DNA from 3 places in the Halanaerocella petrolearia genome. Region 3 is predicted to be linked to each of the others. Evidence: riboswitches for the same ligand, from Rfam matches in the RefSeq annotation. Region 3 holds a riboswitch; each other region holds the start of a gene.
The links. A riboswitch is a leader RNA that binds a small molecule or an ion and turns the genes downstream of it on or off. The one in region 3 is predicted to bind lysine.
Positions count from the first base shown of each region.

Region 1 (4,288 bases), 130 kb from region 3:
TTAAGGATGAAATCATTGAGTTATACTTTAATGGATTAATTAAAGATTGAGTCCTCTCTTAACATTTATATATATTATAAAGGCCAACTATCTTGTTGGCCTTTTCTATGTGTTGAACTATAATTTTACTAATGAAAGAATAGTTCATCTAACAAATCAATACTTCATCAGATATAATAAGAGACGAAAAGATAAGAATTAGATAGGAGTGAAAGTGATGTACTTTAAGTATTTACCTATTTTGTGTGGATTACTTGTGTCAGTAATCTTTGGTTTTTCTTTTATATTTACTAAAGAAGCATTATCAGTTATTAGTACTTTTCATCTGTTAGGTTTTAGATTTGCTATAGCTACATTATTACTTACTATATTAAATATAATGGGAATTATTAAACTGGATTTTAAAGAAAAGAATATTAGATTATTATTCTTATTAAGTTTCTTTCAACCAGTAATTTATTTTATCTGTGAAACAGTAGGGATTAGGTTAACTACCTCTTCTGAAGCAGGAATGATGATAGCATTAATTCCTGTAAGTGTTACTATTTTAGCGGCTATCTTTCTTAATGAAAGACCAGCCTTAAAACAGATTGGATTTATTATTTCTTCAGTGGTGGGAGTATTATTTATTATTGTTATGAAAGGAAGTTTAAAGTTTAGTGGTCAGCTAGGAGGTATTTTATTCTTATTAGGTGCAGTTTTGTCGGCTGGATTCTATAATATTCTGTCTCGTAAATCCTCTCTAGAATTTAAACCAGTGGAAATAACATATGTTATGATGTGGATTGGGGCTTTATTCTTTAATGGAGTAGCTATTATTCAACATCTTAATCAAGGGCAGTTGGCCCAGTATTTTGCTCCTTTAAGAAATTCAAAAGTTTTAATGGCAATCATTTATTTAGGAATATTATCATCAGTAGCAGCCTTCTTTATGGTTAATTTTATGCTTTCTAAGTTAGAGCCTTATCAGTCTGCTGTCTTTACTAACTTTACGACTGTAGTTTCAATAGTAGCAGGAGTAGTATTTCGAGGAGAACCTTTTTACTGGTTTCATTTAGTAGGAGCTTTATTAATTTTGATAGGTGTTTGGGGAACTAACTATTATGGAGTTTCCAAAGAAGTTGCTACTGGATAAGTGTTTTTCATTATTTAATTAGCTTAAGTCAAGAGTTAATAAGTAGAGTTAGCTTGAAGGGAATAATTAATTTGATTAAAGATTTTCAAATCAACGATATAATTGATTATAGCTTAAACTATTCGCTTGAAGCTAGCTTTTTATTTAAATCAACCTTCTTCTTGCAAGTATCCGGTATTATTTATTTGATAACGTTATGTTACTTATTTTATGATTGTGATGAAGTCTGGATTGTAACAACTACTAATAAACTTTCTAATGATGTTAATAAGACAGCTACTATATTAGGAGTTGAAATAGTTAATCGAAGGACTTTAAATCAGTACTTAGTAGATATAGGATTCTGTCAACAGAGTGAAAAAAGAAAGGTGAAGAACTCAGAACCAGAGAAGAAAGATACTAATAAGCAGACAAAGATTGTAGGAGAAATCTGTCCTAAATGTGGCAGTAAAATGGAGATTGAAGAAGGAAAGTATGGTCAGTTTTGGGGATGTAGCCAGTTTCCTGATTGTAAAGAAACAGTTAGTATCAAAGAATAGCCAAATAATTGATAATTAATTTCAAAAAGGTTTGACAAGATAGACTAATTATGTTAAGCTATTTCCAACTGAATAAAACGATAGAGGAGCAACAATTATCAGTACTTCTAAGAAGCTAAGGTTAAGCGTAGAATTAGAAGGAAAGGGATTATTGCCGAAGCTCTAAAAGAGATTACCAGCTTTTAGAGTTGGTAATATAACTAATAGTTATATTACTGCCATTTCTGTGGAGAGCTATTTTAGGACTGGGATACGGTTATGAGATAAGTTGGCTCATAACCATTTTTTATTATTAGTAATCAAAAATTAGTGTGAGAAAATAGTAATATAGAGTAGGGAGAAAGGAGTATAGATTATGAAATTACAAGGAACAATGGAGATTAATGAGAAGGGAACTTTAGAGATTGCTGGTCATGACTTAGAGGATATTGCCGAGGAATATGGAACAGCGCTATATATATTAGATGAAGCTGAAATCAGGAATAACTGTCGTGCTTACAGAGAGTCTTTTGAGAAGTGGTATCCTAATTCGGAGACTTTATATGCTAGTAAGGCCTTCTTATCTGTAGCAATGGCTAAGATTATTGACCAAGAAGGATTAGGTTTAGATATTGTATCAGGAGGAGAGTTATATACAGCTTTAGAGGCTGACTTTCCAGTAGAAAAGCTTTATTTTCATGGTAATAATAAGACACCTGATGAAATTGAAATGGCTTTAGATGCAGAAGTAGGTACTTTTGTAGTCGATAATCAGTATGAGTTGGAGTTATTAAATCAATTAGCTGGTAAACATGGAGTAGTGCAGGAGATTCTACTTAGAGTTACACCAGGTATTGAAGCTCACACTCATAGTTATATTCAGACTGGACAGACAGATTCTAAATTTGGAGTAGGAGTTCAAAATGGTTTAGCTCTAGAGGTAATCAAAGATGCTAAAGAGCTAGATAATGTTAAATTGACAGGATTACATTGTCATATTGGTTCTCAAATCTTTAAGCTGAAGTCATTTGGTAAGGCAATTGAGATTATGATGGACTTTGTTGAGGAAGTTAAAGAAGAGACAGGGTTAGTAATGGAGAAGTTAAACTTAGGTGGTGGAATTGGTATTCCTTATACTGAAGAAGAGAATAAGCCAAGTATTGATGATTATGCTCGGATTGTAACAGAAACAATTAAAGATACATGTGAAAGATTAGATATGCCACTACCAAAGATTATTAATGAACCAGGGCGGTCTATTATTGGTACTGCTGGTTCTACACTTTATCGCGTAGGTTCGGTAAAAGAGATTCCTGATATTAGAAAGTATGTTGCTGTTGATGGTGGTATGCCAGATAATATTAGACCTGCTCTTTATGATGCTGAATATGAAGCTACTATAGTTAATAAAGCAGATCAAGATCCAGAAGAGGAAGTAACAATTACAGGTAAGTGTTGTGAATCTGGTGATATTTTAATTAAGGATATTGAATTGCCTAAAGCAGAGTCTGGTGATCTATTATTGACTTCTTGCACAGGAGCTTATGGTTATGCTATGAGTAGTAATTATAATGGTTTAACTAGACCAGGAGTCTTATTATTAAGTGAAGATAGTGTAGACTGGATTGTTAAGCCTGAAAATTATAAAGATCTAATAGCTAATGATGTAGTACCAGAACGATTAAAGTAATTAGTAATAAATAATTAAATTTATAAACTAGTAAGGGCGCCTTAGGGCGCTCTACTTTTTTTCTGTCACCTTTTATGGTATAATAATAAGGTGTGTCACTTTTAGTGACACAGCTATCAGCTGTCTGCTATGTGCTATTAGCTAATTCAAAACTTAATTCACTATGAATTCTATATTCTAGGGATTTTATTGCATTTATGATTTTGATTCAGCTCACGAATCATAGCATATGGCTAATAACCGTGGCACGAAAGTGCCACTTTATATCAATAATTTAATAAGATGATTAGTGAATAATAAATAATAAATAACAAGGGATAGAAAGTAATTTTTATTATAATTATTTTTGAATTTAACTGTAAATTGTAAACTAATAAAAGGGTGATAAAATGGAAATAATCACTAGTCACCAGCGAACTGATTTTGATGGATTGGCTGCTATGGTAGCAGCAAAGAAGTTATATCCAGAAGCTAGAATGGTTTTTTCAGGTAAGTTAGCTAATAATGTAAAGAACTTTATGGCTCTTTATAAAGATAGAATTCCTATTAAACGAGTTAGTGATATAGATAAACCAGAGGTAGAAAGAGTTATTATGGTGGATAATGATCTACCTGCTAGGACAGGTTCGTTAGCTGATTTATTTGAAAAGGAGCAGGTTGATATATTGATCTATGATCATCATCAGGAGAATACAGCTGTTGATGATGATAAAATTATTAAGTCTGTTGGAGCTACGACTACTATCTTAGTAGAGAAATTGTTACAGCAGGAGGTAGAGATTACTTCTTTTGAAGCGACTTTATTTGCATTGGGAATTTATGAAGATACAGGAAGTTTGATTTATCAATCAACTACTTCTTTAGATGTTCAAGTTGTAGCTTCTTTATTAGAGCAAGGGGCCAACTTAGAGATTGTTGAAGAGTATATAGATTACTCTCTAGATC
Region 1 covers NZ_BAAHXW010000001.1:840,201-844,488, reverse strand. Annotated here, with positions in the region: gene ACYQ39_RS04300 (TetR/AcrR family transcriptional regulator) at 1-50, shown strand, start outside; gene ACYQ39_RS04295 (DMT family transporter) at 218-1,135, shown strand; gene ACYQ39_RS04290 (topoisomerase DNA-binding C4 zinc finger domain-containing protein) at 1,207-1,674, shown strand; lysine riboswitch at 1,748-1,919, shown strand; gene lysA (diaminopimelate decarboxylase) at 2,030-3,343, shown strand; gene ACYQ39_RS04280 (CBS domain-containing protein) at 3,733-4,288, shown strand, end outside.
Region 1: linked by a shared signal. The riboswitch ahead of lysA (diaminopimelate decarboxylase) and the one ahead of dapB (4-hydroxy-tetrahydrodipicolinate reductase) in region 3 are both predicted to bind lysine.

Region 2 (4,288 bases), 440 kb from region 3:
TAAGTGTGGTTATACTGAACTCTTTAAAGCAGATAGTAGTACTTTAAGTAATATTTTTGATTTCTTCTCTTAAATAAAGCAAACTTAATAATATTGGAGTGAAATTTATGCTAGGAATTATTCCTATAGCTATAGCATTAGCTTTAGATGCTTTTGGTGTAGCATTAGGTATAGGTTGTGGAAGTAAGATAAGTTCTAAAGAAAGGTTTGGATTGATATTTTCTTTTGGACTGTTTCAGTTTTTGTTTTCCTTTACAGGAGCGATAGTTGGTAATTATATTGATAGTAATTTGTTTAATATTAGTAGTTCTGTAAGTGGAATTATTATCCTTTTACTAGGTTTATTGTTGCTAAAAGAAGGCTATGAAAATGATGAAACTTGTCTTTATAGAAAAATTGAATTAGCTACTTATATTATTTTAGGTGTCAGCGTTAGTATTGATGCTTTAGGCGTAGGATTTTCAATACTATATAATTTAAATATATCTGCAATTATTGCTAAGACAATAGTTATCGGGTTGATCTGTTCTATTTTAACTTTTATCTCCTTTGTGATCGTTAATTATATCAAAAATTTTATGATAGTCGAAAAGTATGCTGATTATTTAGGAGGACTAATTTTAGTAGTTTTTGGTTTAAAAATGATTTTTTTATAAGAACTCCCAATCTGGGAGTTCTTATTGTATTTTAGTGCAGAATTTCTTATGAAACTAATTATATAAATAAATGTTAATCAAGATAGATTAGTTATTTTATTTTTAACATTTTTTAAGTTAATGCATAAGTTATAGTAAAAGAAAAGGGGGTTGAAAACATGGGTGGAACTTATGATGATGGAGCTTATGTTGTATTTTTAATCCTTATCTTATTATTGTTAGGATCTGATTATTAAGCTAATAGAGGGGCTGGGGATTATCTTCTAGCCCTTACATACTCCTATTCTTTCCCGGGCCAACTTAGCCCGGGCTCTTATTTTGAATGATAATTATCTTCGTTTAATAAAGCCCATAAGTCTTCCTAAAACAAAAGCTCCAGCTGCTGTAAGGATTAAAGTTGGATAATAATTATCTTCTTTAGGATCTTGCATAGTCTTACTAAGTTGATCTTTAACTCTGCTTAACATCATTTTAGAGCCTCCTTTCACAACTATTATTATTTTATCCTGGTTACTAACAGATTATCCTATCGCAAATATTGTAAAAATGTAATTTAAAGTTATCTATCAACTAAAGGCAAATTATGTAATTGCATCACTTTTATAAATATAATATAATTAATATGGTAAAAATAAATAAAGTAGGTATGGTTGCAGCATTCTTATTTTAAGGAGGAAAACTAGATGAAGTTTAAAGTAGTAGCTTGGGCTTTAATATTAGTCTTTATAGTTAGTGGTTGTAATTTAAACCAAGGCGAATTGATTTATAAAAATCCAGAAGAATTAATAGGTAAAGAATTGACAGAAGATTTTCTGACTAAAAAACAAGTGGATGTAATTAATCCTAGTAATGTAGCTAAAGCAAGACAAGAGTTACGTGGTATTAAAAATTTAAAAGTAGAAGAAGGACTGGCTATTTATACTACTTTAGGAGAACGCCCTTCAGGAGGTTTTGAAATAGAGATAAAAGAGATTCGAAAGAAAGCTGACAAGCTATTTGTGACTGTTAAAGCAGTTGGCCCAGCAGCTAATCAAGCTGTAATTCAAGTTATTACTTATCCCTATGATATTATTAAATTACCTTCTGTAGAAATAACAGAGATCAATAAGATTATCTTTTTATCTACAAATAAAGAAAAATTGGAAAGTATAGAAGTAAATAACTAAATTATAGGGAATTATTAATAAATATTATCTTTTGTTTGCACAGATAACTTATGTATGTTATACTACTTTAGGAAAATAAAAAAGAGATAGGGGAGCAGTTATCAAAAGTATCTCAGGAGAAAGGGATAACTGCCGAAACAATGAATTGATTCATTGTTGGGCTTGTATCCAAATAGGTGCAAGACTGTCATTATTAGTGGAGCACTATCTTACTTATTGTTAGTATTATCTAACTCTGGTGAGTAACTCTACCAGAGTTTTTTTATTATGATTACAAAATTTAAGGGGGAAAAAGTGTGGAAAGTTATGGTTGGTTGTCGTTATTACCACCATTATTAGCTATTATTTTAGCTTGGTGGAGTAAAGAAGTATTAGTTTCATTATTTGCTGGTCTATTTGTAGGAGCAACGGTTATAGCAGATTTTAATCCACTAGTAGGTTTTATGAAGACACTTGATACGTATATTGTAGGTGCTTTAACTGATTCTTGGAATGCTTCGATATTATTATTCTTACTTACATTATCAGGTATGGTAGGGATTATTACTAAGTCAGGAGCTACAAATGCAATTGCAGACTTTATAGCTAAAAAGGCTAAAACAGCTAAAAGAGCTCAATTAGCTACTTGGATTATGGGACTTTTAATCTTCTTTGATGATTATGCTAATAGTCTAATTGTAGGTACAACAATGCGGTCTATTACTGATAAATTGAAGGTATCTCGAGAAAAATTAGCTTATATTGTAGACTGTACTGCAGCACCTGTCACTAGTATGGCCTTTATCTCTACATGGGTTGGTTATGAGATGGGATTAATTCAAGATGCTTTTACAAAGTTAGGTATTGAACAGAATGTTTATTCTACTTTCTTAAAGACAGTTCCTTATCGATTTTATAGTATTTTGGCTCTATTTATGGTTCTAATAATCGTTATGACTGGAAAAGACTTTGGGCCAATGTATAAAGCTGAAAAGAGAGCACGAAATACAGGAAAAGTCTTAGCTGATGGTGCTACTCCTATGGCTTCAGAAGAATTGACAGATATGGAGTATAAAGAAGATAATAGTATGCAGTGGTATGATGCTTTTATTCCTATTATTTCAGTTATTGCAATCTCACTATTTGGCTTATGGTATAATGGTGGTGGATTAGACCCAGCAGTAAGTATTAGAGATGCTTTTGGTAATGCAGATTCTAGTGTTGTTTTATTATGGTCTTCCTTTAGTGGTACTTTAATTGCAGGAGTATTAGGGTTAATTAAAGGTAATCTATCAGTAGAAGAAGTAGTAGATGGTTGGGTAGATGGAGCTAAAGCTTTAGCTGTTGCCTGTGGTATTTTAGTTTTAGCTTGGTCACTAGGAACAGTTATAGATAAATTAGGAACAGCTGATTATATTGTAGCTTTGACTAAGGATCTAATTCCTCCATTTTTAATTCCAACAATGATGTTCTTAATTCCAGGAGTCGTAGCCTTTGCAACAGGTACTTCATGGGGGACAAATGCAATTATTATGCCGTTAGCGATTCCTATGGCTTATCAATTTGGTGCTCCTATGTTACCTACAATTGGAGCAGTTTTAACTGGATGTGTATTAGGAGATCATTGTAGTCCAATTTCTGATACTACAATTATGTCTTCTACAGCTTCTGCTGCGGATCATATTGATCATGTTAATACACAGCTACCTTATGCTATTACAGTAGGAATAGTATCAGTCTTATTTGGATTTTTACCAGCTGGTTTTGGACTGCCTTATTGGGCAACTTTCCCATTATTAACTTTAGGAATTATTGTTCTGTATCTAGTTGTTAATTTCTATGGTGAGAAAGTGGAAAAGACTACAATTGAAACTGAAGATAAGTTTGTAGCTTAAAAAACAGTACAGGATCAATCCTGTACTGTTTTTTTCTTTTTTTGATAAAAATAAACTTTAATCTCGTAATAAAGAGTCTTCTTAAGAATACAATTGTATAAAAGGTTAAGGAGGAAATCAAATGAGATTAAAGCAGAATATTACTTTGATTTTCCTAATCACCTGTTTAATATCCTTTATTATTGGAGTAGATGCTTTAGATATTTTATCTTTTCCTACCACTAAAACTTCATTACCAGGAAAAGAAATTAAAGTTATTAAACCACAATTACCTATTCAGCAGCAGGATAATGTAGAAATCATCTGGGATGTATCAGGAAGTATGTGGGCCAAAGTAGATAATAGTAATAAACTTTCTATTTCTAGAAAAGTAATTAAAACTATAGTCAATCAATTACCTCATAAAGTAAAGTTAGGAATCAGAGTTTTTGGTAGTAAGATAGATAAGAATAATCAATCAGTACTGGCTATTCCATTAGGAAGGAATAATCATAAAGAATTACTTGGTCTTGTTAATCAAGTAATTCCAGCAGGGAAATCACCTATAGGTTTAAACTTATTACAGGCTAAAGAGGATTTAATTAGTTTAGAA
Region 2 covers NZ_BAAHXW010000001.1:269,782-274,069, reverse strand. Annotated here, with positions in the region: gene ACYQ39_RS01465 (zinc ribbon domain-containing protein) at 1-73, shown strand, start outside; gene ACYQ39_RS01460 (manganese efflux pump MntP) at 108-656, shown strand; gene ACYQ39_RS01455 (hypothetical protein) at 986-1,126, opposite strand; gene ACYQ39_RS01450 (protease complex subunit PrcB family protein) at 1,340-1,822, shown strand; lysine riboswitch at 1,902-2,037, shown strand; gene ACYQ39_RS01445 (Na+/H+ antiporter NhaC family protein) at 2,119-3,696, shown strand; gene ACYQ39_RS01440 (vWA domain-containing protein) at 3,818-4,288, shown strand, end outside.
Region 2: linked by a shared signal. The riboswitch ahead of ACYQ39_RS01445 (Na+/H+ antiporter NhaC family protein) and the one ahead of dapB (4-hydroxy-tetrahydrodipicolinate reductase) in region 3 are both predicted to bind lysine.

Region 3 (4,288 bases):
TATTTTAAGATAATTTTTATTTATTAACTGTAAACTGTTAATTGTCAACTGTCAACTGAATTTAAATCCCTTTATATTCAATAACTACTGGTTGTATCTGCTTACCTTCTAAGGCATATTTAGCAGTATCAACAATTAAATCCATTCTAGCTACCAATGAATTAGGCTTTCCATTTGGATTATCTTGACCAAAAGGAACAAAATAAATGTAAGGTGTATTCAAAACTAAACCTAAATTTTTAGCATTATTGCCTAAAGCATCATTAGTAGCAATCGATAATACTACTGGTCGGCTATTTCTCAATTGGGCTTTAACAGCCATAGTTACTGTAGTATCAGTAATACCATTAGCAATCTTAGCTGTAGTATTTCCTGTACAAGGAGCAACAATTAATATATCTAATAGCTCTTGCGGGCCAATTGGCTCAGCCTCTGGAATAGTAGTAATCGGTTCATTACCAGTAATATCAACTACCTTCTCTTGCCATTCTTGAGCAGTACCAAATCTAGTATCATCTTCTTGAACTGCACCAGATAAGATAGGATAAACATTGGCCCCTTGCTTGACTAAATCTTTCATAGCTGGCATTACCTTAGCTAATGTACAATGAGAACCTGTCAGAGCAAAACCAACTGTCTTATCAGCAAAATCCACAGACAAGCACCTCCCTATTGATAAAGCTATGAGTCTTGAGCTGTGAGCTCTTAGTTTTAACTCACGACTCATTACTCACTACTCCTGACTTAATAACCGAGGGATAACATTACCTAAAATCTGTCCTGCACTATCAGGGGCTACCTTACCAGGCAATCCTAGAGCCAACTCTGCTTGAATCCCTAACTTCTGGGCAACATCAAAGTCTGTACCTCCAGGAGCAGAAGCCAAATCAATAATTAATGTTTCTTGCTTAACCTCTTTAAGTACTTCTTCATCTAAAACTAAGGCTGGTGCTGTATTAAAGATAAAATCAGCTTTACTAATCTCACTAATTAAATCTTTAAAGTGGACTGGCACTAGTCCCATTTCAGAAGCCCTAGCTAAATCTTTAGGTTTACGAGCTACTCCAAAAGTATTACTGCCTAATCCTTTTAGCATTCTAGCTAAAGTTAAGCCTACTCGACCTAATCCCAAAACAAAAGAATTATTATTATGAAGATTAATTGGGGCTTCTCTAATAGCCAACTCTATAGCACCTTCAGCAGTAGGAATAGCATTTAAAATAGCTACTTCATCTAAAGCAGCTAATTCAATTAATTCTATATCATACTTTTGGCACCATTCTTTAATCTTAGGTTTAGCAAAACCAATAAAGAATTTAGCACCTGCCTGTAACCTAGCAAAAAATTCTTCTGTTAAAGAAATATCCTCTTCTACAAAAGTCTTTTTTATCTGATATTGTTTATTAGTTCCTGTCATTGGTGCAATTACTGCATCGAATTTAGTAGATATTTCTTGTAATGAGTCAACTGTTTTAATTCCTTTAGATTCAACTTTAGGCTGTCCTAAAACTTCAACATCAGCCCCACTTGTTTGTAGTATAGACAACAACTTAACTTCTCTGTCATCTCCACCTAATAGAGCAATCCTTTTACCTTCTAGATTATAGTCCACTATCTATCCCCCTTTCTCTAAATCATTATATGTAACTTTATCTTAGTAAGTGCTTGTCTATTTAAAATTTATTTTATAAATCAATTAAATTATCTAATCCGTAAACTACTCCTTCAATCTCAGACAACTTTCTAATTGCCAATTCAACTCCAGGCATAAAAGACTTTCGATTAATTGAATCATGCTTGATACTTAAAGTCTGTCCTTCTCCTCCAAAAATGACTTCTTGGTGAGCTACTAATCCAGGTAGTCGAACACTATGAATGTTAATATCATCATGTTCTCCACCACGAGCCCCTTCTAACTCTTCTACTTCTGCTACTTTCTGCTCTGGTTTATCTAAATTCTGGCTAATTAATTCAGCTGTCTTAATAGCTGTACCTGATGGAGCATCTAACTTGTTATCATGATGTAACTCAATAATCTCTACATCATCCATAAACTCAGCTGCCTTCTGAGCAAAGTTCATCATCAAAATAGCTCCAATAGCAAAGTTAGGTGCAATTACTACCTTATTTTGCTTCTGATTCCAACCTTCAATTTTAGCTAAATCAGGTTCTGTAATTCCAGTTGTTCCAACTACAAGGTCTATCTGATGGTCTAAAACAGTCTTAATCTGTTCCATTACTACCTGCGGATTAGTAAAATCAACTACTACATCAGGCTTAACTTGCTCTAAAGTAGTCGCTAAATCTTCAGTTATTTCCATAGGTTCTTCATCTAAACCTAAAATTTGATGGATATCTTCTCCAATATCCTCTCTATCAACTGCTCCTACTAACTCAAAATCATCTACTTCTGAAATCATTTCTACTACTGCTTGGCCCATTCTACCATTGGCCCCAGAAACTACAATTTCAGTTACCACTCTATCACTCCTTTATTTAAAAGTAATACCTATAACAAAAGCGATTGGTAGCTACCAATCGCTTCAAATTTCGAAACGATAAGATAGCACAACACTAGCGCTTCTAGTGACAGTATTGTATCTCTTAAATACAACCCCAACCTAATCTAATTATCAACTAAATTAGGTTTCGGCAATAATTCCTTTTACTATAGTTCAAAGCTGACTTGCTCCCTATAGTTACTGATAATTATTGCTCCTCAATCTTACCCTCATTATTAAATTCTATTACGTTGTCTATTACATTGTCTAATATTTAATTAACTTTGTCAAGCCTTCTTAGAATTTTTCTAAAGGTAGATCAATAATGACTATTTCACTGCCTACTTTTACTACTGAATCCCAAGGAATCTCTAACTCTTGCTTTCTACCTACCATTCCAAAAAGGCCTCTTTGATTAGGAATTAAAATTGACTCTAGAGCCCCAGTTTTAGTATTAAAGATTAAGTCGGTATTATTAATTAAGCCTAACCGCTCCCCATTATGTAAATTTACAATCTCTTTCCCCTGTAGTTGACTTAATCTCATTCATTGACCCTCCTCGGGGCAAGCCCACGAGGATTCTTAGGCTGAGAGTGTAACCACTACTCATATATAGCAAGTCTAAAATACAAGACCTGCTATGTAAACTCCTAAGCATAACTTCCCGTCAGCCCAACGGTACAAATCCTAAGTGGTACTTGCCTTAATTTTTAATCCTTCATTTAAAATATTTTTACTAGCGTTAATATCTCTATCGTGCACTTCGCCACATTCAGAACATTCCCACTTTCTAACTTTTTAAAGATTTAATTGCTAAATTAGATAATCTTTCTAAAGAAACTAGAATACCTAAATCTAAATTGCTTGATGAGGCTATTAAGGACTTACTTAAAAAACATAAAGAATAAGGTCAAGACCGTCCACTCTTACTTACCACAGGGCATTATCAAGGGAGACCATTGCTATAATAAATTCACCACAGTAGTTTGCGAGTGGACTTAACTTCTATCACTCCTTTAATTAACTTTGAATCTTTCTACTAAGTTTTGTAACTCCTGGGCCAACTCAGCCAGTTCTTGAGCTGAATAGGTTACTTCCTGAGACATACTATTAATCTCTTCTGAAGCTTTTTTAGCTTGATTACTATTTTGAGCCAAGTTCTGAGCTCCAGCAGCAGTCTGTTGAATCTGAGCTGATGTCTCCTGAATAGCATTCTTAATCTGAGCAAAGACTTCTTCTGTCTCTCTAGCTACTTCCTTCCCTGATTCAACTTTATCTTCTACTTGATTAATAAATTCTAAACCAGCTTTTGACTTAGCTTGTGTTTCCTGAATCAAGTCTGCTATCTTTTCAGTAGCCTGAGTAGTTTCATTAGCCAACTCTCTAATTTCATCAGCTACTACAGCAAATCCCTGTCCTTGCCCACCTTTACAAGTTCCATCAGTAGAACTTGCTCTTGCCGCCTCAATAGCTGCATTTAAAGCAAGTAAATTAGTCTGATCAGCAATATTACTGATCATTTCTACAATCTGATCAATCTCCTGTGATTTATTATCTAACTCATTAATTACTGTTACAGCCTTAGTTACAGTCTGATTAATATCCTCCATACTGGATAGAGTCTGTTGTATATTTTGATTACCAACTTGAGCTTGTGAACTAGCTTCTTGAGCCAAACTAGTTACTTCTTGGCTACTAGCTGAAATCTGATCAATACTAGCCGTTATCTCCTCTAAGTTTTGATTATTCGTCTCAATAATTGCATTCCCTTCTTGAGCCGAAGCAGA
Region 3 covers NZ_BAAHXW010000001.1:708,015-712,302, forward strand. Annotated here, with positions in the region: gene ACYQ39_RS03605 (dipicolinate synthase subunit B) at 62-655, opposite strand; gene dpsA (dipicolinate synthase subunit DpsA) at 734-1,612, opposite strand; gene dapB (4-hydroxy-tetrahydrodipicolinate reductase) at 1,686-2,480, opposite strand; lysine riboswitch at 2,557-2,731, opposite strand; gene ACYQ39_RS03620 (YlmC/YmxH family sporulation protein) at 2,799-3,047, opposite strand; partial or broken gene ACYQ39_RS03625 (zinc ribbon domain-containing protein) at 3,189-3,287, opposite strand; partial or broken gene ACYQ39_RS03630 (ribbon-helix-helix domain-containing protein) at 3,308-3,409, shown strand; gene ACYQ39_RS03635 (methyl-accepting chemotaxis protein) at 3,518-4,288, opposite strand, start outside.